One region of the Marinomonas algae genome, then DNA from elsewhere that is predicted to be linked to it. Evidence: predicted binding sites of a transcription regulator. Region 1 holds the regulator's gene; each other region holds the start of a gene.
What was found. The regulator sigma-54, encoded in region 1, starts transcription at its own class of promoters, with help from an activator protein. The targets are predictions, from matches to a motif close to TGGCACNNNNNTTGCTNT.
Positions count from the first base shown of each region.

Region 2: a site for sigma-54 is predicted at 4,616-4,633, ahead of ACMUMQ_RS00410 (CmpA/NrtA family ABC transporter substrate-binding protein). Genes of this name have one in related genera too.
Region 3: a site for sigma-54 is predicted at 2,647-2,664, ahead of flgB (flagellar basal body rod protein FlgB). Genes of this name have one in related genera too.

Region 1 is NZ_JBLIXK010000006.1:173,673-181,850, reverse strand. It holds gene ACMUMQ_RS10635 (YhdP family protein) at 1-2,694, shown strand, start outside; gene yjgA (ribosome biogenesis factor YjgA) at 2,790-3,323, opposite strand; gene mgtE (magnesium transporter) at 3,330-4,685, opposite strand; gene ACMUMQ_RS10620 (HPr family phosphocarrier protein) at 4,694-4,963, opposite strand; gene ptsN (PTS IIA-like nitrogen regulatory protein PtsN) at 4,973-5,422, opposite strand; gene ACMUMQ_RS10610 (RNA polymerase factor sigma-54) at 5,440-6,912, opposite strand; gene lptB (LPS export ABC transporter ATP-binding protein) at 6,988-7,713, opposite strand; gene lptA (lipopolysaccharide transport periplasmic protein LptA) at 7,714-8,178, opposite strand, start outside.
Region 2 is NZ_JBLIXK010000001.1:92,858-101,035, forward strand. It holds gene ACMUMQ_RS00395 (NAD(P)/FAD-dependent oxidoreductase) at 1-1,124, opposite strand, end outside; gene ACMUMQ_RS00400 (ABC transporter ATP-binding protein) at 1,105-1,950, opposite strand; gene ACMUMQ_RS00405 (ABC transporter permease) at 1,985-2,956, opposite strand; gene ACMUMQ_RS00410 (CmpA/NrtA family ABC transporter substrate-binding protein) at 3,022-4,431, opposite strand; gene ACMUMQ_RS00415 (CmpA/NrtA family ABC transporter substrate-binding protein) at 4,758-5,948, opposite strand; gene ACMUMQ_RS00420 (ANTAR domain-containing response regulator) at 5,945-6,550, opposite strand; gene ACMUMQ_RS00425 (helix-turn-helix transcriptional regulator) at 6,762-7,382, opposite strand; gene ACMUMQ_RS00430 (HlyD family type I secretion periplasmic adaptor subunit) at 7,494-8,178, opposite strand, start outside.
Region 3 is NZ_JBLIXK010000001.1:668,148-676,325, forward strand. It holds gene ACMUMQ_RS03135 (flagellar hook protein FlgE) at 1-1,028, opposite strand, end outside; gene ACMUMQ_RS03140 (flagellar hook assembly protein FlgD) at 1,042-1,749, opposite strand; gene flgC (flagellar basal body rod protein FlgC) at 1,760-2,209, opposite strand; gene flgB (flagellar basal body rod protein FlgB) at 2,215-2,607, opposite strand; gene ACMUMQ_RS03155 (CheR family methyltransferase) at 2,812-3,648, opposite strand; gene ACMUMQ_RS03160 (chemotaxis protein CheV) at 3,709-4,638, opposite strand; gene flgA (flagellar basal body P-ring formation chaperone FlgA) at 4,779-5,471, shown strand; gene flgM (flagellar biosynthesis anti-sigma factor FlgM) at 5,586-5,900, shown strand; gene ACMUMQ_RS03175 (flagellar protein FlgN) at 5,936-6,415, shown strand; tRNA gene ACMUMQ_RS03180 (tRNA-Arg) at 6,548-6,622, shown strand; gene arsH (arsenical resistance protein ArsH) at 6,891-7,595, shown strand; gene arsB (ACR3 family arsenite efflux transporter) at 7,607-8,178, shown strand, end outside.

The DNA of each region.
Region 1 (8,178 bases):
GGTGCGCTTCAGATTTGGCAAGAAAATGATCAGCCATCATTTCAGTTCTTGAGTAATTTTCAGTCTGCTTCAGTTGATGCTTACAATGGTATTCCAAAAGCCACAGGTGTGAATGCAGTCTTTAGTTTATCGAATGATAGTGGCTATATCGACTTTAAAGGGCAAATGAGTCAGCTGCATTTTGATACGGTTTATGACAGCCCTTGGTTTGTGGATGCTTTGTCTGGGTATGTTAGTTGGCAAAAACAGCAGGATACTTTTTTAATTGTAGGGAAAGGCCTTAATGTAGAGCGTAATGCTGCTCATATCCAAGGTGGGTTTCGTTTAGAGATTAGAAAAGATGAGCCGGACTGGATTTCGTTAGACTTGCATGGTGACAATATTCCGACCTCTGATCGGCTATCGTATATCCCGCCAAAAGCGCTCAACGAAGACCTTAGACAATGGATAGATTCCTCTTTTGCTGATGCAGGTATGGTGAGTAGTGCAGATGTTCTTTTACATTCTGAGCTTTCAGATGGTGCTGATCCACATGTGAGAGTACAGCTTGCTGCTCGTGATCTTTCAATACAATTTGATGAAAACTGGCCTGTGGCAGAACAGGTTAGTGGTGCCTTTGAATTCGATAACAAAGGCATTTCTGTCAATGTTGACTCAGCTGTTTTGTCAGGGCTTAGCGCTTCAGACATAAAGCTAAGCGTGCCTATTGTAGATAATGCTGCAGATTGGCTGAATATCAAAGCTCGGGTCAAAGATGACTCCGCTACCATTATTTCCATGTTAAAAGAAACGCCCCTAAACGAAACAATAGTTAAGCCTTTTGAGAATTGGGATGTTACTGGAGAGGTAAGTGGTAGTTTTGATGTGAGCGTGCCTTTCTCACATGGCCAAGATCCAAAGGTTCAGGTAAGTCTGAATTTTGAGAATAACCCTGTAACATTGAAAGACTTAAATCTTCCTACGGTTATTAAAAAGGGGCAGTTAAATTATACCTCTGCAGAAGGTATTCAAAATTCAGAGTTCCAAATTCAAGGTTTGGGAGGAGAATCACGTCTTAGCCTGACCTCTAACAACACATTTGAAGGTGAATTGGCTATCTCTGGAGATTTGTCGGGAGTAGCTAATTTGCGAAATGTACTTGAGTGGCGTGAGCTCCCAGACGCTTTAACAAATGCAGTGTCGGGAAATGCGTCTTACAACGGCACTTTATCCATTAATCAGTCACAAAGTGGGCAGCTTGATTTAGTCATAAACAGTGATTTGCTTGGAGTGAATGTTGCTCTTCCCAAGCCAGTCGGCAAGAAAAATGAAGAAGCTAAACCTCTTAACATAAAACTTAGGCAACATGAAGACGACTTGGTTGTTGACCTAAATTACAGTGCTTTGTCCAACTCACGTTTCCTCATGAATGAAGGAGAGTTTGTGGGCGGAGAGGTCATTATGAATGGCGAAGAAGGGCAGTCTTTAAGTGACACAATTCCTAAAGGGTTGGTGTTGAATGGCAACTTTGACTACTTTGATGTTCAGGAGTGGTTCTCAGTCTTCAATAAACTCTCATCGGATAGCGTGAAACAAACAGAAGTTGAAGTTCCTCAACTGCCAACATGGATTAATAAAGTAAATCTTATCATTGATGATGTTGAGGTGAATCCGTATAACACTTTGCGTAACTTTAAAGTGTCTTATGATGCTTCAAAGAGCGGTGCTTTATTGGTGAGTTCTGATGAACTGAACTTCTCGTATACAAATGAAAGCCAAACGCCAAATTTACATTTTGGCTTTTTAAGCTGGAATACTGCCCCTTCAAATGATGATGTAGCCCCGCATGAAAGTGAAAATGTAGAGGCACCAATTTCTGCATATCAGGTGCCAAACATAAATTTATCGGTGGATGAGCTGTATTTAAACGAAAAGCCATACGGTGATTGGCAGCTGGCAGTCAAAAGAAATGCGAATAAAGTGAGTGTTGAGCCTATAGCGACCAAATTAAAAAGCGGTACTTTTTCTGGGCGTTTCGTTTGGGTTGATGCTGGAGAAGATTCTACTGTTGAGTTGTCGATAGGAGCAAAGGGTAAGGATATTGGCGAATTAGCTGGGAAGTTTTCTAATGAGAGTTATCTCTCATCCAAGGCTTACCAGCTTGATGTTGACCTCAATTGGAAAGGGCATCCGTTTTACTTTGACCGGAGTTCTGTGTCGGGCGGTATTAGTTTTTCTGCCGACGACGGCAACTTTCACAAGGTTGATGAGTTACCCTCCTTTTTAAAGGCGCTTGGTATTTTCAATATTGGTGCTTTGAGCCGAAGGTTAGTGTTGGACTTCTCTGATATTTACGAACCTGGGTTAACCTATGATGATTTCAATGGAGTGTTGTCTTTAAATAAAGGGATTTTGACGACAACGAAGCCAATCAAGATTGTCGCACCTTCTGCAGAGTTGGTTGTAGAAGGGAAGGCGGACATTGTAAATGAAACATTAGATGAGAAATTGACGGCAACTTTTCCGTTAACAGGCACTTTACCTCTCGCTGGCTTATTGCTTTCCACGCCTCAAATTGCCGGTTTGCTCTTTATTACGGATAAATTGATTGGTGATCAATTGTCTAAGGTGACCAGTGTTCAATACAAAGTAGAAGGTTCGTTTAATGATCCGGTTATTACGCCCATTAAGTATCGACCTTTGGAGAAAAAGTAACTAAGTTTTACTTTTGGAGGCTCTTTGTCTCACATAAAAAAAGCTCTAGCTATTTGCATAGTTAGAGCTTTTTTTATGACTTATTTTTTTAGGTGTTACTTAAGGCCTAAGCGTTTTTCTTCTGCTTCACGTAAAAAACGAAACAGCTTTTTACGGTTGGTTGTGTTGCTTCCTTGTGACACTTCTTTCTGAGATAGGCGAATAAGCTGTCTAAGTAGTTGTATGTCTTCCATGTTTGGATTTTCGTCTAGATATTGAGACAGAACCTCTTTACTGTTTTCACCGACTAAAGCGTCTCTTTTGGCTTCTAATTGATGAAAAAGCTTATTGTATGCGGCTGAGGTGGAGTCAAATAAAGCCACTCGTTGAGCAATCGCTTCATGATCTTCCGTACGCATGATTTTGCCTATGTACTGTAAATGTCTTCGTGATGCTTCGTGGTGTTTGATTCTTTCTGCTTCTGCAATGGCATCGCGTAATGTGTCAGACATTTCAACTTTCTTAAGTTGGTTTTTGCTTAACTTAAGTAGCTTTTTACCAAGATCTTGCAAAGCTTCCATTTCTCGCTTGATCTGGGTTTTGCTTTTAGGAATGTCGTCTTCATTTTCAAATTGATCAAAGTCTGTCATGGGAACCTATATTAAAAAGATGGTAGCAAGGCCAAGGAAGGAAAGAAATCCAACAACATCGGTTACTGTTGTAAGGATTACGCTTCCGGCAAGAGCTGGGTCTATACCGACTTTCTTCAATAAAATCGGTAAAAGTGTGCCTGTCGTTGCGGCAAATAAAAGATTAATGATGATCGCGCCCGCAATGATATAGGCAATCTTCATATTGTCAAACCAAAGTGCGGTGAGAGCGGCAATAATTGTTGCCCATAAAAGCCCATTAATAAGGCCAACAATGAGCTCTCTGTTTAACAACCAGCGAGTGTTGGTGGTGCCTATTTGGTCGAGCGCGATGCCGCGTATTACCAATGTGAGAACTTGAGAGCCTGCGATACCGCCCATACTGGCGACGATAGGCATGAGAATGGCGAGAGCAACAACTTGGTCTAGTGTATCCTGAAATAACCCAATGACATAAGAGGCAATAAACGCCGTCACCAAATTGACTCCTAGCCATACAGCGCGGCGCCTTGTTGTTTTCATAATAGGGGCGAATGTATCTTCGTCGTCATCAAGACCAGCCATGCTTAGCATTGAGTGTTCTGCTTCGTCTCGAATGACATCAACCACGTCATCGATCGTGATTCGCCCTAGAAGCTTTTTGCTTTTTCCATCAATAACAGGGGCAGAAACAAGGTCCATTTTTTCAAATAATTGCGCTACTTCGCTGGCAGGTGTTTCAGCTTCAATGACGGTGTATTCTGTTTCCATGATATCCCGAACGATATCGCTGGTGTCTGACACTAATAATTTTGTGAGAGGAAGTGTGCCTAATAAGCGGTCAGATCGGCTAACAACCAGCAGGTTGTCTGTCATATCAGGGAGAATGTCGTGTCTTCTTAGGTAGCGAAATACAATATCAATCGTTATGTTTGGACGTATTGTTATTGTGTCTGTATTCATTAAGCCACCGGCAGAATCTTCCGAGTAGCTTAAGAGAGCTTCAACACGCATTCTGTCTTGCGTTGTCATGGACGCAAGAACTTCTTTTACAACGGTTTCAGGTAGGTGTTGTAATAAATCGGCTAAGTCATCGCTTTCGAAATTTTCCGAGAGCTCTATCAGTCGCTCGGTATCCATGTTTTTCATGAATTGAGCGCCGATATCTTCACTTAGGTATTGTAGTACTTCGCCTTGGTTTTCTGAGTTAATTAGCTCCCATAAAAGCTTTCGCTCTTTAGGCGGGGAGGATTCGAGTAATCGAGCAACGTCCTGCGCAGGTAGCGCACCGTTAAGTAAATAACGGATTTGCATGGTGGCACCGGATTCAAGAGATTCGGTGACTGTCTGCAGATGATTAGTTAGAGTTGCTTTCTCTGACATATAAAGTGTTACTCATCTTCACCAAAACGATTATTGATCAGTTCTATTATGGCTTTTAGAGCGTCTTCTTCGTCATCTCCATTGGTTTTAATATGAATTTCGGTGCCTTTTCCTGCAGCGAGCATCATCATTGCCATAATGCTTTTTCCGTCGACGTTACGACCTTCTTTTTCGATGGTAATATCACAGGAGAAGCGAGAAGTTGTTTCAACAAGCTTTCCTGCTGCTCTAGCATGCAAGCCAAGTTTGTTGATGATAGTAATAGACTCTTCTTGCATGCATGTTTCCTATATTAACGAATCAAATATATTGAATAGCTCTTCGTTTGTTTGAGCGGTTCTTAGTTTATCTAAAGATTGTGGCGATTGTGCTAATTCTGCAATTTGCGCCAATGTCGACAAATGAGAGTCGCACTCGTGAGGTGGAACGATGAGGGCGAAGATCAAATCTACTGCTCTTTTGTCAATAGCATCAAAGTCAATCGGATTTTGTAATGACATTACAACGATTGCCGTATGATTAGCAGACTCCAAACGGCAATGAGGAATGGCTATACCATTTCCTATACCAGTACTACCAAGTTTTTCTCGGCCTAATAAAGCGTCATAAACCGCTTCGTTATCGCAATGCAGTTTGTTAGATGCGACTTCCGCTAAGTTCTCAAGAACGCGTTTTTTGCTGACAATCTCTTGTTTTGCAAAGACAAGTTCTGCTTTCAATAATGATTTTAATGGCATGGTAAAATAGTGTCCGTTTAGATCAATCGCTTGCGTTCATTGGATGGCGGTATGTTCATCGCCTCGCGGTATTTTGCGACAGTACGACGGGCAACTTGTATGCCTTGGTCTGCCAAAATAGTCGCTAGTTTATTATCGCTTAAAGGTTTTTTCGCTGGCTCATCTGTTACTAGCTTTTTAATCATGGCTCGTATCGCTGTAGAAGAGCATTCTCCGCCAGATGCTGTATTGACATGGCTAGAGAAGAAATATTTAAGTTCAAAAATACCTTTTGGTGTGTGTATGTATTTTTGAGTTGTCACCCTAGATATTGTTGATTCGTGCATGCCGACTTCTTCTGCTACATCGTGAAGTACCATGGGTTTCATGGCTTCTTCACCTAATTCAAAAAAGTCAATTTGACGGCTTACAATACAGCTGGCAACTTTCAGAAGGGTTTCATTTCGGCTTTGTAGACTTTTCATGAACCACTTGGCTTCTTGTAATGATGTCTTAATATAGCTCGCGTCCTCGGGTGTTGAGGCGGTGCTAGCCATAGCAGAATAAGTTTCGTTTATTTTGACTGGCGGCAAAGCGTCGTTGTTTAGCTCTACTTGCCAACTGCCATTGCGCTTTTTGACAGAAACATCTGGAATGACATAGTCCGTATCGTCTGCATCAATAACAGAGCCTGGACGAGGATTAAGTTGCTGTATTAGGCTAACAACTTCTTTGAGAGCTTCGTCTTTGAGCTTTGTTTTTCTGCTTAATTGCGCAAAGTCACGACTACCGAGAAGTGGCAAATAATTGTCAATCAAGTTGTGCGTGCTTTTGTATAAAGGATGGTTTTGAAACGCTTCTAACTGAACTAAGAGGCAGTCTCGTAGATCGGTAGAGCAAACACCAATAGGATCAAAACGCTGCAGTCTATGTTGGACGGCCATGACCTCTTCTATATCAAGCTCTTCTAGTTCGATAGAAAGAGACTCGCAGATATCGTCTGGTGTAATACTTAGGTAACCATCTGGCTGTACGCATTCAATGATTGCGTATGCAATCTCAATGTCTCTATCAGACATGTGAGTTAAATTTAATTGCCAGATTAAGTGGTCTTGTATGCTTTCTGCTGGCGCATTACGGCTTTCGAAGTCGCCGTCACCTTCATAGCTATTGTTGTCGCTGATCGCGGCAGAGCTTTGATAGGTGTCATCCCAGTTGCTGTCTATTGAGAGCTCTTCAGGAATGCTTTCTGTCCATTCTGATTCAACACGAGCTTCTTCACTTGTATTGACATCAGGTGTTTCTGGTGTGCTTTTGGATTCGATGCTGGCTGGTGCTTCTACTTGCCCTTGTTCGTCATCGTCAAGTTCAAGAAGAGGGTTTGACTCAAGAAATTCATGAATTTCTTGTTTAAGATCCAGCGTAGAAAGCTGCAACAAACGTATCGCTTGCTGTAGCTGAGGTGTCATGGTCAGCTGTTGACCGAGTTTTAACTGTAAAGACTGCTTCATGGAGCAACTCTTTTTATTTGAGTGAATTGGAACGAGTTATGCATACTACTCCCTTTCTGCAGTAATGATAAGGGGTTACAGGCGGAAGTCGTCACCTAAATAGACTTTTTTTACCTGTTCATTGTTAATAACTGTACTGGCATCACCAGAAGCAATGATATATCCGTTACCCACAATATAAGCTTTATCGCAGATGTCTAAGGTTTCTCTGACATTGTGATCTGTGATTAGAACGCCAATGCCGCTTTCTTGTAAGTGTTTAATAATAAGTTTGATATCGCCAACAGAAATAGGGTCAACACCAGCGAAGGGTTCGTCTAAGAGAACGAACTTTGGATTCATTGCTAGTGCTCGTGCAATTTCTACACGGCGTCTCTCGCCACCAGATAAGGCCATGCCTAAGTTCTTTCTGATATGGGTAATATGAAATTCTTCTAATAAATCTTCAAGCCTGGATTTTTTCTGGGCTTTTGTGAGTTCTTTGCGTGTTTCTAAAATCGCTAAAATATTGTCTTCAACAGACATTTTTCTAAAAATGGAGGCTTCTTGTGGTAAGTAGCCGATACCTTTTTGTGCTCTAGTGTGCATGGCGTTACTGGTGATGTCTTTACCATCGATAAATATGCCGCCTGCATCATTGGCAACCATTCCAACTATCATATAAAAGCATGTGGTTTTGCCTGCGCCGTTAGGGCCAAGCAAACCAACGGCTTGCCCTGACTCAACTGAGATGGAAACATCTTTTACTACTTGTCGTTTTTTGTAGCTCTTTGCTAGGTTTTTAGCTTCTAGAAGGGCCATTTAATTTGTTTCCTCAACTAATGGAGGTTGAAACGTCATTGATACTCTGCCTGTGCCTTTTTTTTCTGCACTAAAGGCTCCATCACTAATAGTGTAAAGGATGTAGTCGGCGGATATAAAGTTGTTTAGCTTGCTTAACTGTCCATTGCCTATAATTTCTAGTTTGGATTCAGTGATAGAGTAATGGATTTTATTGCCTTTGCTGGTAACAGTGTTGCCAGTTGAATCGATTTGTTGGCTAAATTTTGCGGGTTGCCCCAAGGCTTCTAAGCGACTGAATTTTTTTGTCTCTATATCAGTTACAACTTTTAAATATTGTGCCTGTATTTCAATAGAGCCTTGCTTAATGAAGACATTGCCTTTGTAAATGGCTTCTCCAGTATTTTGGTTAAAAGAGGCTTCATCAGCTTGAACTTCTATGGATTTATTTATGTCGTCTGGTAAGGCATAAGTGTATTGACTTAA
Region 2 (8,178 bases), on a different contig from region 1:
CCAACTAATACGCCATCGTTGACGATCAGTTTGCGGTAATGATTGGCTCCTACATCTTTAAAGAAGATGCACGAGTCTTCCGGATCGGCTTGAATCTTCCCGACTGAAAAAAGATTCACACCAGATACTTTTAATTTGGTTGGCGTTGGCTCAATTGAAAAGCTGGCGTCTTTGTCATTCAGCACACTGATTAGCACTTTTATCTGATCCCAAATAGGAGCTACCAGACCAAAAGTTTGCTGGTCAAATTCACAGCATTCGCCTAATGCAAAAACATCTCGATAGGACGTCTGCATTTTTTCATCCACTACAATCGCTTGATTAGTTTTTAAACCTGCCGACTTTGCCAAAGCTATTTCTGGTGAAATTCCTGCTGCCATAACAACTAAGTCAGCCGCCATTCGCTCACCATCCGCGCGCACAACCTGATTAACGAGACCGTTTTCTGATTGAATAAAAGAAGATGGCGATTCCCCCAGACGAAACTCAATTCCCATCTGCTCTAACCGGCTACGTAACAAAGCAGCAGATTCAGCGTCTAGCTGTCGGTTCAATAACCATTTTGAGCGATGAAAAACAGTCACTTTATGACCTCGCTTAACCAGTCCAACAGCCGCTTCTAATCCCAGCAAGCCGCCACCAATCACGCAAACAGACTGATTGTCTTGAAGGCTCGCCATAACGTTGACATCGCTCCAGGTACGAAAGCCCATCACATTTGACGCCTTCGCCCCATCGATAGGTAAGATTCTTGCTCGTGAACCTGTTGCCATAATCAATTTGTCATAGCCAATGGCTTTAGCGCTGGCCAAACAAACCACTTTCGCCTCAAGGTCAATGCTCTCAACCCCATCACCAGCAATAATAGACACACCTTCTTGCTGCATTTTTGCCGTGTCCACCAAAGACATTTCATGATCCGAGATGTCTTTGGCTAACAAGGAAGACAACATGATTCGGTTGTATCCAACCTGAGCTTCTTCACCAATCAAGGTAATAGAATAATTCGCATTTTTTTGCTGCATCAAATCAAACGCCAGCTTGCTGCCTGCCATTCCAGCACCAACAATAACAATGCGAACGCAGCCTGCCTGACGCATATTATTAAGCGCTCGCCGCTGCATTTGTGTCTGCTGTTTTTTTCGCTTTCGCAGCAGAAATAGGCTCAACTTTGCGCTGTTTTTCATATAGGAAAGTCAGCACTTGTGCACGGTAATCGACATATTTAGGGTCATTAGCCAATGCCAATCTGTCTCGTGGACGCTCTAAATCCACATGAAGAATTTCGCCTATGGTCGCCTCTGGACCATTAGTCATCATGACTATACGATCAGACAGTAAGACAGCTTCATCAACATCATGAGTAATCATAATGACGGTGTTATTTAGGTCTTTTTGAATTTCCATCAAAGAGTCTTGAAGATGTGCTCGCGTTAAAGCATCCAGTGCACCAAAAGGTTCATCCATTAATAGAACACTTGGCTCCATTGCCAACGCACGCGCAATACCTACACGCTGCTTCATACCGCCTGAAATTTCATCAGGGCGTTTGTCTGCTGCATGAGTCATATGCACAAGCTCTAGGTTGTGCATAATCCATTCATGCATTTCTTTTTTAGATTTTGTCTTCTTGAAAACCTGCTTAACCGCCAATTCAACATTTTGGTATGACGTCAACCAAGGCAACAATGAGTGGTTCTGGAAAACAACCGCACGCTCTGGGCCTGGGCCTTTTACCTCTTTTCCATCGAGTAAAATACCGCCTTCCGTTGCATCATAAAGACCGGCAACAATATTCAGAACAGTAGATTTACCACAACCAGAGTGACCAATCAGGGAAACAAATTCCCCTTTATTAATTTTTAAACTGACATTATCAAGCGCTTTGAACGAACCTTTTGGGGTTGGAAACTCGATAGAAACTTTACTGATATCCAAATGGGTTGACATATTTCTCTCCTACTTAGCCTTATCTAGTTAACCGTTAACGTAATACTTGTGTTTTATCCCAAGAGACAAAACGCTGAACTACAAGCATGGCTCGGTCTAATAAAAATCCGATAAAGCCAATCATCAACACCGCCACCATAATTCGCCCTAGCGAGTTTGAACTACCGTTTTGGAATTCATCCCAAACAAACTTACCTAAACCTGGGTTTTGAGCCAGCATCTCTGCTGCGATAAGAACCATCCAAGCAATACCTAAAGACAAACGAAGTCCGGTAAACATCAATGGGATAGCAGAAGGGATAACAATCTTGATGACATGAGTCATCCAATTCAGGCGCAATACTTTTGACACGTTTAACAAGTCTTTCTCTACCGCTGCCACACCAACGGCCGTGTTAATCAAAGTCGGCCACATGCAACATAACGTCACCGTAAACATAGAGGTTAGGAAAGATTTCGAAAACATTGGGTCGTCTGTAACATAGGTCGCACTCACAACCATGGTGACCAAAGGTAACCAGGCAAGCGGCGAAACCGGTTTGAATACTTGAATAACCGGATTAAGAGCACTGTAAACTGAACTATTAAGACCAATTAAAATACCAAGTGGAATGGCAATAAGACTCGCCAACCCAAAACCTGCCAATACGGTATAAAGGCTTGTAAATATTTGATCAAAAAAGGTTGGCTTACCTGTGTAATCTCTTAACTTACCCACATAGCTAGGATCTTTCGCTTGGCGCGCTTCTATACGTTTTTCTTGGCGCTCGTAAAACGCTTCTTCCTTAACTCGTTCGTTTTGATGTTCAGCCACAAGGCTATTCCATTGCTCGTATACAACAGATGGCCCAGGAAACTCCCCTAAAGAAGTATGAACTCGGCTTGCACCAACCTGCCACAACGAAATAAAAACCAAAATCCCAAAAAGAGGAAGCAACAAGCTTTTCAATGAAATGCTTTCTACTTTGTCTTTCAATGACGCTATGGATAAGCTCGGTATATTCATATTTCTCTCTCACTCTGTTTAACAAAATAAGACAGCCTGACTGACTGTCTTATTATTCGCTTTACTTATATTTGGTCGTCGCCTTTCAAACCAATTTCAAAGCTTTTCAAGTAATCATTTGGTTTTTTACCGTCATATGTAACACCATCGATAAAGTCACTTTGTGGCGCTTTGAAACCATCTTCTGTTTCAAAATCTGGAAACTCAGATGCCACCATCAAACCATCTTCGATCAAAGCATTCGCCGCTTGAGCATAAATGTCTGGACGGTACACTTCTTTCGCTACGTTCATGAACCATTCATCTGATTTAGGCTCTGCAATTTGTCCCCAACGACGCATTTGAGTCAGGTACCAGATCGCATCACTGTAGTAAGGGTAAGTTGCGTTATGACGGAAGAATACGTTGAAGTCAGGCACTTCGCGCTTGTCGCCTTTTTCATACTCAAACGTCCCTGTCATACTGTTAGCAATAACGTCGTAATCGGCACCGACATAATCACTACGAGACAAGATTTCTACTGCTTCAGGACGGTTAGCATTGTTATTTTCATCCAACCATTTCGCTGCACGGATCATGGCTTTTACAACACGAATGTGTGTATTTGGATACTCTTCTGCCCAATCACCACTCACACCAAATACTTTCTCTGGGTTGTTTTTCCAGATTTCGTAATCGGTAATAACTGGAACACCAATACCTTTAAATACTGCTTGCTGGTTCCAAGGTTCACCCACGCAGTAACCGTGAATGGTTCCAGCTTCCATTGTTGCTGGCATCTGCGGTGGCGGTGTTACTGACAACAAGGCATCTGCATCAATCTGACCACTTGTATCGCCTTTCGCTGGCGCATAGTAACCAGGGTGAATACCACCAGCTGCTAGCCAATAACGTAATTCATAGTTGTGAGTAGAGACAGGAAACACCATTCCCATTTTGAAAGGTTTGCCTTCTGCTTTATAACCATCGATAACAGGTTTTAGAGCACTGGCACTAATTGGGTGAACAGGCTTTCCATCAGGGCCATTTGGAATGTTCTTTTTCATCTCAGCCCAAACATCATTGGAAACTGTGATGCCGTTACCATTCAAATCCATACTGAAAGCCGTCACGATGTGAGCTTCGGTTCCGTAACCAATCGTCGCGCCCAAAGGCTGACCCGCCAACATATGAGCACCATCCAACTGACCATCAATCACTCGGTCTAATAGTACTTTCCAGTTTGCTTGTGCTTCTAACGTGACATACAAACCTTCATCTTCGAAATAGCCTTTTTCATATGCAATTGCTAATGGAGCCATATCGGTTAATTTAATAAAACCAAACTTCAGCTCTTCTTTTTCTGGGTAACCAAGCTCAGCATGAGCAACCCCAGACAAAAGTGCAGATCCAACCAATAAAGAAACACTGGCTTTCTTAGTTGAACGTACTAATTCCGGCAAAGATAAAACCGTTTTCAAAGATCTCATACTCATAACTATGCTCCACTTGAGAAACGTAAAAAAAACAAAAAAGGCGCATGCGAATCACAATTAATGTGTCCACAGGCGCCTTTGCCATTCATAAACAGCTCTACATTGAACTGCTAATAATGTGGGTGACAGTTAGGCATCGTTGCCAACTTCACCAAAATTTTATTAAAACTTGATATATAAATAGAAAGCACTTTATATGCCAAAAAACACAAACTATTGATACACAATGCTTTTTAAAGAATTAAAGCGAAAAACATGCAGCTTTTAATAAAAAAATCACTAAACCGTGCTCATTTCTTACGCACTACGCACCATAAAAAGACACGTTATTCACTAAAGCCTTTCAAAATACCTTCCGGGTGCAAAGAAACATTTCCTGTCGATACAGCTTCTAACCAATTGGACTCTGCTGAAGAGCTTAAACGCCAAGAATCATCTTTCTCTACATCAAGTCTTAACGCTTTATAATAAAGGTCTTTGCGATACACCTGCTCAGCCACTTCATTCAATGAAGGAACCTCTTCTAGTTGCTGCCAACGGTGCATTTGCGCCATCACCCACAACGCGTAATTTGGTAATGGCTTATTAATCTCACTTCCAGAAAAGCGCTGATAAGCCTCCATCGGCCAATCGAACTGACCTTTGGGCTTAATCGCACTAAAGCCGTAAACCAATTGTTCAACAGTACTGTTTAAATAATCCGGATGACTTAATATCTCTAATAGCTCGGTTTGATTTTCCGCTTGATCCACCCAAGCACATGCCTTTTCTAACGCTCTAATAATGGCTAAATGGGCTGATTCATTCTGCTCCGCCCACAAGGAATTTACACCAAACACTTTTTCCGGCGTACTTCCCCAAATTTCATAGCCTGTAACCAACATATGGCCTACGCCCTGTTCAACAGCAAGGCTATTCCAAGGCTCACCCACACAATAACCATCTATCTCACCAGACTTAAGTGCGTCGAGCATTTTTACTGGCGGCACAACAGTAATTTGTACATCTTCATCTGGATTAATGCCCACACGGCTCAACCAATCTCGTAATTGATAATTATGTGATGAATAAGGGTACACAATCGCAAAACGCAGAGGCGCATCTTGCCTATCTCGATTATCGATCAGTTTTTTGAGCGCCGCCCCCGTACGAATATCTGCAGCTGACCCAGAATAATGCTGAAGCTGATCATAAAGAGCATTACCAATGGTGATACCATTTCCGTTATGGCTTACAGTAAAGCTGGTTTGCATCGCTTTTTTGATGGTACCTATTCCTAACGTGGCTGCTATCGGCATAGAAGCCAACATATGAGCACCATCAAGTACATTAAACGCTACTTTGTCACGAATACTCGCCCAAGATGCCTCTTTAGAGAGCTCCACATCGACACTCTCCGAAGCGAAAAAGCCCTTCTCTTTTGCGATAACAAAAGGAGCGCAATCTATTAATGGAATAAATCCAATACGAACAGTCCCGTTATGCAAAGGTGTCGTATTCTCTTGTTTTTGACTCACTTTGCACCTCCCATGAGTTCCATTACCGATATAATGTTACGTGCGACATCTGTCATACGTTGGCTGCGGTCCATGGCTAACTTTCTTAATGCTTTGTAGGCGGCGGGTTCATCACATTGCTGATGTTTCATAATTAAACCTTTCGCTTTATCAATAAGTTTTCTGTCTTCTAATTGGCTTTTGACTGTTTCCAATTCCGACCTTAAGGCGTGAAATTCACGAAACCTCGCAATAGCAACTTGCAACAGTGCTTTGACACTTCCGCTATTAACACCATCAACTACATATGCACTGACACCAGCTCTGATGGCTGCCTCAACATGTCGAGAGTCATCTTCTTCGGCAAACATAACAATTGGGCGAGGATTATCTTGAGTAAGGCGAGACATATTTTCCAATATATCTCGATCAGGAGATTCAATATCAATAATAACCATATCAGGTTGATATTGATTAACGGCTTCCGTTAGGTTTTTGGCATTTTCAAGACGCCTAATGACACGATAGCCACTGTCTGTCATTGCTTGCTCTACAATGGCTGCTCGGGCAGGCTCATTATCAACAAGCATGACAGTTAACTCTTTCTCTGGGGGCGCAGACATAGTGCACTCTCTTAAAAAATATAAAAATATACTTTTATATACTGCAAGATATGCGCCATTTTAAAGCCTGAAAAGAAAGACAATATTTCATAAAATCCCTGTATTAACAGGGATATATAAAAAATAAAGGGAGAAATAGAAATCTAAAGAAAATAAAAGACCCAATTTGGTGCAGAGAGATTAAGCTAAAGTTCCAAATTGGGGTGCACTGTTATTGGTTTTGAGCCAGTAAAGCCAAGGCTAATCTGTCTTTTGTATTGGTTTTTTTGAAGATAGATGTCAAATGAGCTTTTACTGTTCGTTCTGTAATCCCCATCTCATTTGCTATATCTCTATTTGACAATCCTTGAGCAACTAATTGCGTCACACTTAACTCTCTATCAGATAGCCCCTCAAGCTCACTTTCATAAACAGCATTGACAGCAGACTGTGAAATCAATTGTTGAATGAAAGCTTTTCCACCCCAAATTTCTCCTGAATCAACAACCGACAAAACCAGAGACAATTGTTCTTCACCAATATAAGGAGCGCACTGACCACTAACACCAACAGAAAAAAGCCTTAATGCGGCCGCTTGGCTCGATTGATTAGGAAAAACAATGACTTTCTGATGTGGAAACTCTGCACGCAAAGCAACAACATCCTCTACATTTTTCGCAAACCCATCATCTGCTAAGTAAATAAAGCAATAATGAAAATCTGTGGATAGGCTTTGTAATGATCGACGAACTTCTTCTCCGCTTTTAACTCGAAATAAATCTACATTGGTATTAACTATTTGATTCCAATGTGTCCATACGGCGTCATCTGTATTCCAACATAATATTTTCAAAGCAGATCTCGTTGTGTTATCAGTTCCAACTAAAATGATTCTAACCAGTAGAAAGCATTGCCATTGTTAACATTTGTTACAGCTTAAGAATTACAAATTCTATTTTTGTAATTATCTTTCTCTAAGGGCGTTATTCTTGGCTTTCAATATTGGTTTCAATAGGTAATCAAGTAAGGTCTTCTTACCCGTAATAATGTCTACGGTAGATTGCATACCTGGAATAATAGAGAGTTTTGAATCATCGCTTCCTAAATAGTTTTTATCTGTTCTCACGCGAACAAGGTAAAAACTGTTTCCTTCTTCATCCAAAATTGTATCCGCACTGATGTTTTCAACCACACCATTTAAGCCACCAAAAATAGCGAAGTCATAAGCAGAAAGCTTAACAACCGCATTAAATCCAGGTTGAATGAAACCAATATTTTCTGGTCGAACCTTCGCCTCAATCAATAGAGAATCTTCAATTGGAACAATCTCCATCATATTGACGCCCGGCTTAATAACACCACCAACCGTATTGGTTTGGATTTGTTTTACAATCCCTTTAACTGGTGATCGTACCTGAGTTCTCGATACCTTATCCTCAAGTGATACAGTGTTTTCTCTTAATTGATCCAACTTGCTTCGTACACTAGTTAACTCTTCTTGTGCTTCCGTTCTAAACTGTGCATCACTTTCCGCTAATTTACTTTGTGCTTCTTTAAGTGCAGAACCCGCTCGAGGAATAGCCAACTCCGTTGCTTCTAAATCCCCTTTAAGCTGATTCACTTCCCTTTCAAGTTGAAGCAATTCCACT
Region 3 (8,178 bases), on a different contig from region 1:
TAGTAACCTATTGTGTGAGATTCACCCAAAGCATCATAGACAGTTCGTGTATTACTGTAGTTGTAAGTTTCAGGCTTAAGCGGATCAAATACTTCACGACCTACAGAACTTGAATCTCGAACTTCTTCAGGCGCTAATGTAGAAGCAATCGCGACGCCACCCAATGTACCTGCTACCGCCAAAGGTGTTTTGGTTCCCGCTTCAATATCGGCAGAGGTTGGCTCTGCGCCTCCGATATATAGAAGCTCAAATGGTGATTCATTATTTCCATCACCATTGTAATCCGTGCCACCTTGAGCCGAATTAAAAGTCGCAAAGGTTTCACCCATAAACGCAGCGCCAGTATCATCCAACATCGCACCGTTCACTGTGGCGTGAACCTTGTAAGTGTTTGGCAACTCACTCTTAGAATAGTAATAAGTCACTATGTTTGTTCTGCCATTGGCATCAACAACACCTTGAGTTTGAGTGAAGTTGTAAGTATCAGGGTCAAGCGGATCAAACTCAGCTTTTATGTACGGAGGGACATCTTCATTTTTAGAGTTCAAGTTAACTTTTAAAGACATTTCTGTCGTTGGCTCTGGAGGAATACGATCGTTTGGTATCTTCATATCTTCCAAGTTACCACCAATGATCCCGTCAACAGCGTTGTAGCCCTGCACATGACTGCCATCGTTCGTTACCAAGAAACCATTTTCATCTAATTTAAAGTTACCTGCTCGGGTATAAGATTGAGCAACACCAGCATCCAATACAAAAAAGCCAGCACCATCCACAGCAATATCGAGATTATTATCAGTATAAGACAAGTTACCCGATGAAAACTCTTGAGAGACATTACTCACGCTCACACCAGAACCAATACTGTTACCACTACCAGCACCCAAAACACTTGTATTGTAAAGGTCATCAAACTCTATACGAGATTTTTTGAAACCCGTTGTGTCGGCATTGGCAATGTTATTACCTGTCACACTTAAATAATCGGCAGAAGCTTTAATGCCAGATAGTGCAGTATTGAATCCCATAATACTCTCCCAATTACCCTAAAATTTCTAATTCGTTTGTGAGTTTGACTTTGCCGTGGTTTTCCACATTCAAAACGGTTCCATCTTCGCCATTAATCGTAACGCCTTGGATACGTGTCGGTAGACGTGTTGTCATGGCTGAGATTTCGCCTTTATCATTTGTTGATGATGCTGCGAAGCGATATTCACCAGGCGGCAAAATATTTCCTTCATCATCTAACTTGTCCCATTTGTAGTCACCTGAGTTCAGCGTAGACGTACGAACAAGAACATTATTTTCATCGTATATTTTCAGTGTGGCCGTTTTAGAGTCTTCTGGAATCGTTGTCTTCAGCTGAACATCATCAGAGCCTTCAGAGATTTTTGCCGTACTTCCTTCCATCAAAATAGATCGCCCCACTAAAGTGGAAGCACTAAGTGCTTGGTTAGAAGTCAAAGACGTTGCCATAGTTTCAAGCTGATCTGATATGCCAGTTAAACGCTCCAAAGAACTAAACTGTGACATCTGAGCCACCATATCATTCGCATCTTGAGGCGAAGTTGGATCCTGCCCTTTAAGCTGCTCAATATAGAGCTTCAGAAACACATTTTGATCCGCTAAGGCGCCTGTTTCTTCTGTCGAGGCCGCGGGCTTTTCAATACCAGCTTTCGCTTTAGCCGAATCTGTCCCATATTGAGAGATCAGATTACCTAGGCCTTTAGTGTCAGATATATTTGCCATCTGTTAGCTCCTACGACTGTCCAAGTGTGAGCATTTTCTGCATCATACTTTTTGCCGAGTTCATAATTTCCACATTCGTTTGAAAAGATCGAGAAGCTGACATCATATCTGCCATCTCTTCTATTGGATTCACGTTCGGATAGAACACATACCCTTCTTCATTTGCCATTGGATGATCTGGTTCATATCTAGGCTGCAACGGCGCATCTGATTCAACAATGCCATCTACTTTTACACCCACACCAGCACCACTGTCATCCATGCTGGCATTGCTCCAACCAAATTCACGCATACTGTCATTCATCATCTGCGAAAATACAGGTTTACGAGCGCGGTAGGTCTGATCTGCTGAACTAGCAACACTGTCTACGTTTGCCATGTTGCTGGCCACTGTGTTCAAACGTACTGTTTGAGCACTCATTGCCGATCCAGAAATTGTAAAAATATTACTTAAAGACATCGTTATTAGTTCCCAGTAAGCGCTTTTTTCATGCCACTAATTTTTCTATCCAAAAACATAAAGCTTGTATCGAACTGCAAGGAGTTTTGTGCATATTCTGCTTGCTCTCTTTGCATATCGACATTATTTCCATCCAAAGAAGGTTGATTAGCGTTTCGATACAAAAGCGCATCCGAACCTGACGAAAAACCTTCTCCTGAAATATGCTTAGAATTTGTACCCGCTAATTTCAGTTTGCTGCTAGCATCGTTAAGCATAGAATCAAAGCTGATGTCTCGCGATTTGAAGTTAGGCGTATCAGCATTGGCGATATTATTAGCAAGCACTGCCGCTCTAGCGCTTCTAAACTCTAGCGTCTTATCGTGTCCTGCAAATGCACTCGCAAAAGATATAGCCATTAAACCCTCAAACTAAAAACATCATAAACTAAACAAGACAAAGCAATTATGATGCCAAAATAAAATAACTATATAATTCAATGGGTTATGATTTTCATCTAGAGGAACGGCAAAAAGCGGCAAACAGTAAACAAGGAAAACAAAGACAAAAAAGCCCGCCCTAGAAAAACTAAGGCGGGCTTTTTAATAAGGCTTTTACAAAGGCTATAAGGCTTTAGCTTTGTAAACAATACCAGGATGACACTGGACAATCTCAAAGTAGGCTGAAAGGCCGCTTAACGCTTCAGATCCGCCCAAGAACAAATATCCTCCAGGCTTTAAAGCGGCATGCATTCTTTTAAGAATATCCATCTTCAAATCACCAGTGAAATAAATCAGAACATTACGACAAAAAATAACGTCGAACTTACCCAAACCAGCGAATGAATCAATTAGGTTCAAATAACGAAACTCCACTCTAGAACTCAAGTGAGGCTTTATCTTCCAAGTTTGTTCATTGATCTTGTCAAAATAACGTCTCTGAAAGTCTGCACCCAAGCCACGAGCGATCGCTAAGCTGTCATACTCACCCTGTTTTGCGTGCTGAAGTATATTGGTACAGATATCTGTCGCAATAATCTTCTCACCAGCTTTCATCACACCTGGACGAGAAGCCTTGAAGTCTTCAATTACCATACTGATAGAGTAAGGCTCTTGACCAGTAGAAGAGGCAGCAGACCAAATTCGCAAAGGAGCAGAAGACATTTCAGGCAATATCTTCTCTTTTAAAATAGTAAAAGGATGAGTATCACGAAACCAAAGTGTTTCATTGGTTGTCATTGCATTGATGACTTCTTCTTTAAGTTTGGCATTACCAAACCTTTCAAGCGCATCAACCAATTGCTCAATTTTAGTGAAGTTTTCTCGCTCTAAAATTCGCCCTAAACGGCTAGCCACCAAATATTGCTTATTATCGCTAAGGGATATGCCACATACCTTTTGAAGATATTCCCTAAACCTAATATATCCGTTAGGTGTGATTGCATTTGTACTACTGAGCATTAAAACTCCATATGTGGCAGACGCCCATTAAATAAAGCCAATCGAAAAGGAGCCTACCGACTATTCCGTTTGAACCTGTACTGTTTCTATTGCTAATCGAGCTAACTCATCCGGCTGGAATTTTGCCAAAAAGCCATCTGCCCCAACTTTCTTCACCATCGCTTCGTTGAAAACACCACTTAATGATGTATGAAGCAGGATGAATAAATCTTGTAAGCGGCTATCGTTTCGAATCGCTGTCGTTAAGGTATAACCATCCATTTCAGGCATTTCAATATCTGAAATCACCATGGAAAATACCTCTGTAATATCTTTGCCTTCAGCTACAAGGCCTTCAAGATGATCAAGCGCTTCACGACCATCATGCAAGACGGTCGTCTCAAAACCTACTTGTTCCATACAACGCTTAATCTGCTTACGAGCAACAGATGAGTCATCAACAATAAGAATATGGTGTTTTTTGGCATTCTCTTGAACGTTATCATCCACAATACCAGCAGATATATCCTGACGAGTCGGTGCTACTTCAGAAAGAATTTGCTCAACATCGAGAATTTCAACCATCTCTTTTTCTACCTGACACACAGCTGTCAGGTAATTGTCATTAGACAAACCTTTTGGTGGTGGCTGAATATCACTCCAGTTCATGTTCACAATTCTTTCAACGCCACGTACCAAGAACCCCTGTATACGACGGTTGTATTCAGTGATGATAACAAAACATTGATCAATATTTTCAATCGGGCTTGCACCTGTCGCTAATCCCAAATCTAAAATAGGAATTGTGCCGCCACGAATATGAGCAACACCTCGAACAACAGGTGAGCTATGAGGCATAGAGGTAAGTTTAGGGCATTGAAGAATTTCCTTCACCTTAAAAACATTGATACCGTAAAGGTGCTTACCGTTTAAGCGGAATAACAACAGCTCTAGTCGGTTTTCACCTACCAACTGCGTACGTTGATTAACAGTATCCAAAACTCCAGCCATAAACGCCTCCAAAATGTGCAAACATCATACTGAGGTATCACCTCATAATTGTTAAGTTACATCATCCAATGATAAAGTGATTTATCAGATTTTACTAACTATCTTATTTCTAACGTAATAATAAACAAAGAGAGCTAATCATGCGAATCATAAGGCTAACAATAGCCTTCTTTTGTTTCCAAGCAAGTTTAATATTTGCTGAATCTATAGAAAACCAAATTAATCACTACATAAACCAAGTAGAGATACCTCGATTACTAGAAATATACCCAGAAGCCGACGTTACGATTTCTTTAAATAACCTAGCAGCATTAAACTATTTACCTGACTGTGAAGCAGGCACCATTACAGTTACAAATCAAAGACCTGAGGCCAACAAGCGCACGACTTATGAAGTTAGCTGCGATTCGCCTGTATGGAAGTCTTATGTACCAGTCACTCAATCCATTACTATCCCAGCAATCAAAACGATTTCCCCCATCAATCGAGGACAAGAAATAAACAGAGCTAACACCGGTGTTGGCGATGTTGATATATCAACATTAAGAGGCCAAGTTTTTACCGCAAAGAATCCACCTTATGGCCTGATTGCCTCACGCAACTTACGTATCAACACCTATATAACAGACAATTTAATCAACCAACCGACCTTAGTAAAAAAAGGCGACCTAGTGCTTATTACAGCAAGCAATGGAAACATTATAGTCAGGATGAACGGAGTTGCTTTAGAAAACGGTATAAAAGGACAACAAATACGCGTAAAAAACACCAGTTCTGAACGAATTATATACGCCAAAGTTGTAACTAGCAGTGAGGTTCTTGTAAACTATTGAACATAGACTCGTTGGCATACAATTAATTCTCTTTTATTGTTGATTGCCACTAAAGTTTTTAGAGGCATAGCCGACAATATAGACAGGCAAATTATAAAAGGGCGGAAAAACCCAATGGCAATACATTTAACAGGTCTATCAAACCAAGGCACCATCACTAAAAGCGAACGTTCGCAGAAGGATGATGTGACTGGTAGCGCGACTGAAAGACAGAGCGCAGTAAAAAGTGGCGGAACGTTAGCTGATGACACAGTCAAATTAAGTGGCACAGCACAAACGTTACAAAGCCAGCAATCTAAGATCGGTAACTTACCTGATATCGATATGGATAAAGTAGAACAAATCAAAAAAGCCATTTCTGCAGGCGAATACAAAATAAATAGCCAGCAGCTAGCGAATAATATGGCTTCTATGGATTCTCTTTTCTAAACTGTTAATCACTTAGGTTTTGAACGGTTTAACTTATGATTCCAATTGCATCCATATTCATCAGAAGCAAAGAGACTCTCGAAAAGCTCTCTGTGCTTCTTGATGAAGAGCGCATTGCTTATAGCGCCTCAGACAGCCAAGTAATCATAGACCTATCCGAGCAAAAGCAAGCCCTGCTTGATGAAATGAACCAACTTAATGAGAAAAGAGTTAACATGCTCATTAAGTTCGACGTCCTAGATAGAAAAAAACCAACCGAAGAAGAATTTAAGAACTGGCTAGACCAACAAGACAGCTCTATGGATGACGTTCGTCTACTCATGAGGGAATGTGAAAGCCTACTTAGAACCTGCAAGACAAAAAACAACACCAACTCTCGCATTCTAAATACACTGCAAAAACGCAATAAACATTTATTTGAGCTTCTGCAAGGCCATAACGGAAAAAACAAAGTGTATACGGCTCGTGGTTCAACTCGACCAATCAGCAGCAAACAAACACTAGGCAGGGCCTAAACTACCTTAGCTAAACCTAACTGTACCTTTGCTCACTACTCCTTCAGAACTACAAATTCTCTTTATAAACAATTGATTAGCAATCGTTAGGTTTAACCTAAAAACGAAAAGTGGTATAGTCACTCGCGAAGTGTCTCTGTAGTTAAATGGATATAATAGACCCCTCCTAAGGGTTAGTTGCAGGTTCGATTCCTGCCAGGGACACCATCCTCTTCCAAATAAAATCCCCTCTTTGCGTTATCAAAAATTTCTCTGAGCTTTCATTTACCTATCTTTCAAATCAACCACAGCAAAAAAACTGACACATCTAAGGTTTATAGTTATCAGTCTATCGGGTTCATTTAACCCACCTAATGAAAAAGCATTGACCAAACAAATAATATATGTGAAATTTCATATATTCTATTTTTCATATATAAAGCCAAATTCAAATTACTGATTATTTGAACGGCTACACCCAACGGAAGCACCTAACATGAATCTGCCTAACATCGACAAAGACTCTTTCCACCTTCCTGATGTGGATAAAATGAAAACCTCTTCACTTCCACACAAACCTCGAATATTGCTTTTATACGGCTCATTAAGAGAACGATCTTTCAGCCGTTTAGTCGTTGAAGAATGCGCAGAGTTACTTAAAGCTTACGGTGCCGAAACACGTATTTTCGACCCTCAAGGTTTACCTCAGCCAGATACAGAAGATGAATCTCACCCTAAAGTTAAAGAACTGAGAGAATTAATGATTTGGTCAGAAGGGCAAGTTTGGTGCTCACCAGAACGCCATGGTTCAATGACCAGCATTTTCAAAAGCCAAATTGATTGGGTTCCACTGAGTATTGGCGGCGTTCGCCCAACTCAAGGAAAAACATTGGCAGTTATGCAGGTATGTGGCGGCTCTCAGTCATTCAACACAGTCAATCAAATGAGAATTTTAGGGCGATGGATGCGCATGGTGACCATTCCTAACCAATCCTCTGTCGCAAAAGCCTTTTTGGAATTTGAAGAAGATGGTCGCATGAAGCCCTCTCCTTATTACAATCGAATCGTCGATGTAATGGAAGAACTTATGAAATTCACTTTATTAATGCGAGACAAAAAAGACTACTTTGTCGATCGTTACTCAGAGCGAGTTGAAAGCGCAGAACAACTTAGCGAACGCGTTAATCAAAAATCATTGTAAGGAGTTTTTTCATGGGTCTTTTTGAGCGTTATTTATCTGTATGGGTCGGCCTAGCGATTTTAGCTGGAATTGGGCTTGGCCATTTAGTGCCTGACGTATTCGGCGTAATTGCGACATTCGAATACGCGCATGTGAACATCGCCATCGCCATCTTAATTTGGCTGATGATTTACCCAATGATGGTGCAAATCGATTTCTCATCCATCAAAGATGTGGGCAAAAAACCAAAGGGATTAGTATTAACTCTTATCATTAATTGGTTAATCAAACCCTTTTCCATGGCCTTTTTAGGTTGGTTGTTTTTCAAAATCCTCTTCGTTGATTGGGTTGATCCAAGCACTGCGACAGAATACATCGCCGGTATGATTCTACTTGGCGTTGCCCCTTGTACTGCCATGGTATTTGTATGGAGCCAAATGACCAAAGGCGATGCAAACTACACTCTCGTACAGGTCTCCATCAACGATATCATTATGATATTTGCCTTTGCACCTATTGCAGGCTTTTTACTGGGTGTAACCGATGTAACCGTGCCTTGGGACACACTATTATTGTCCGTTGTGCTGTATGTTCTTATTCCTCT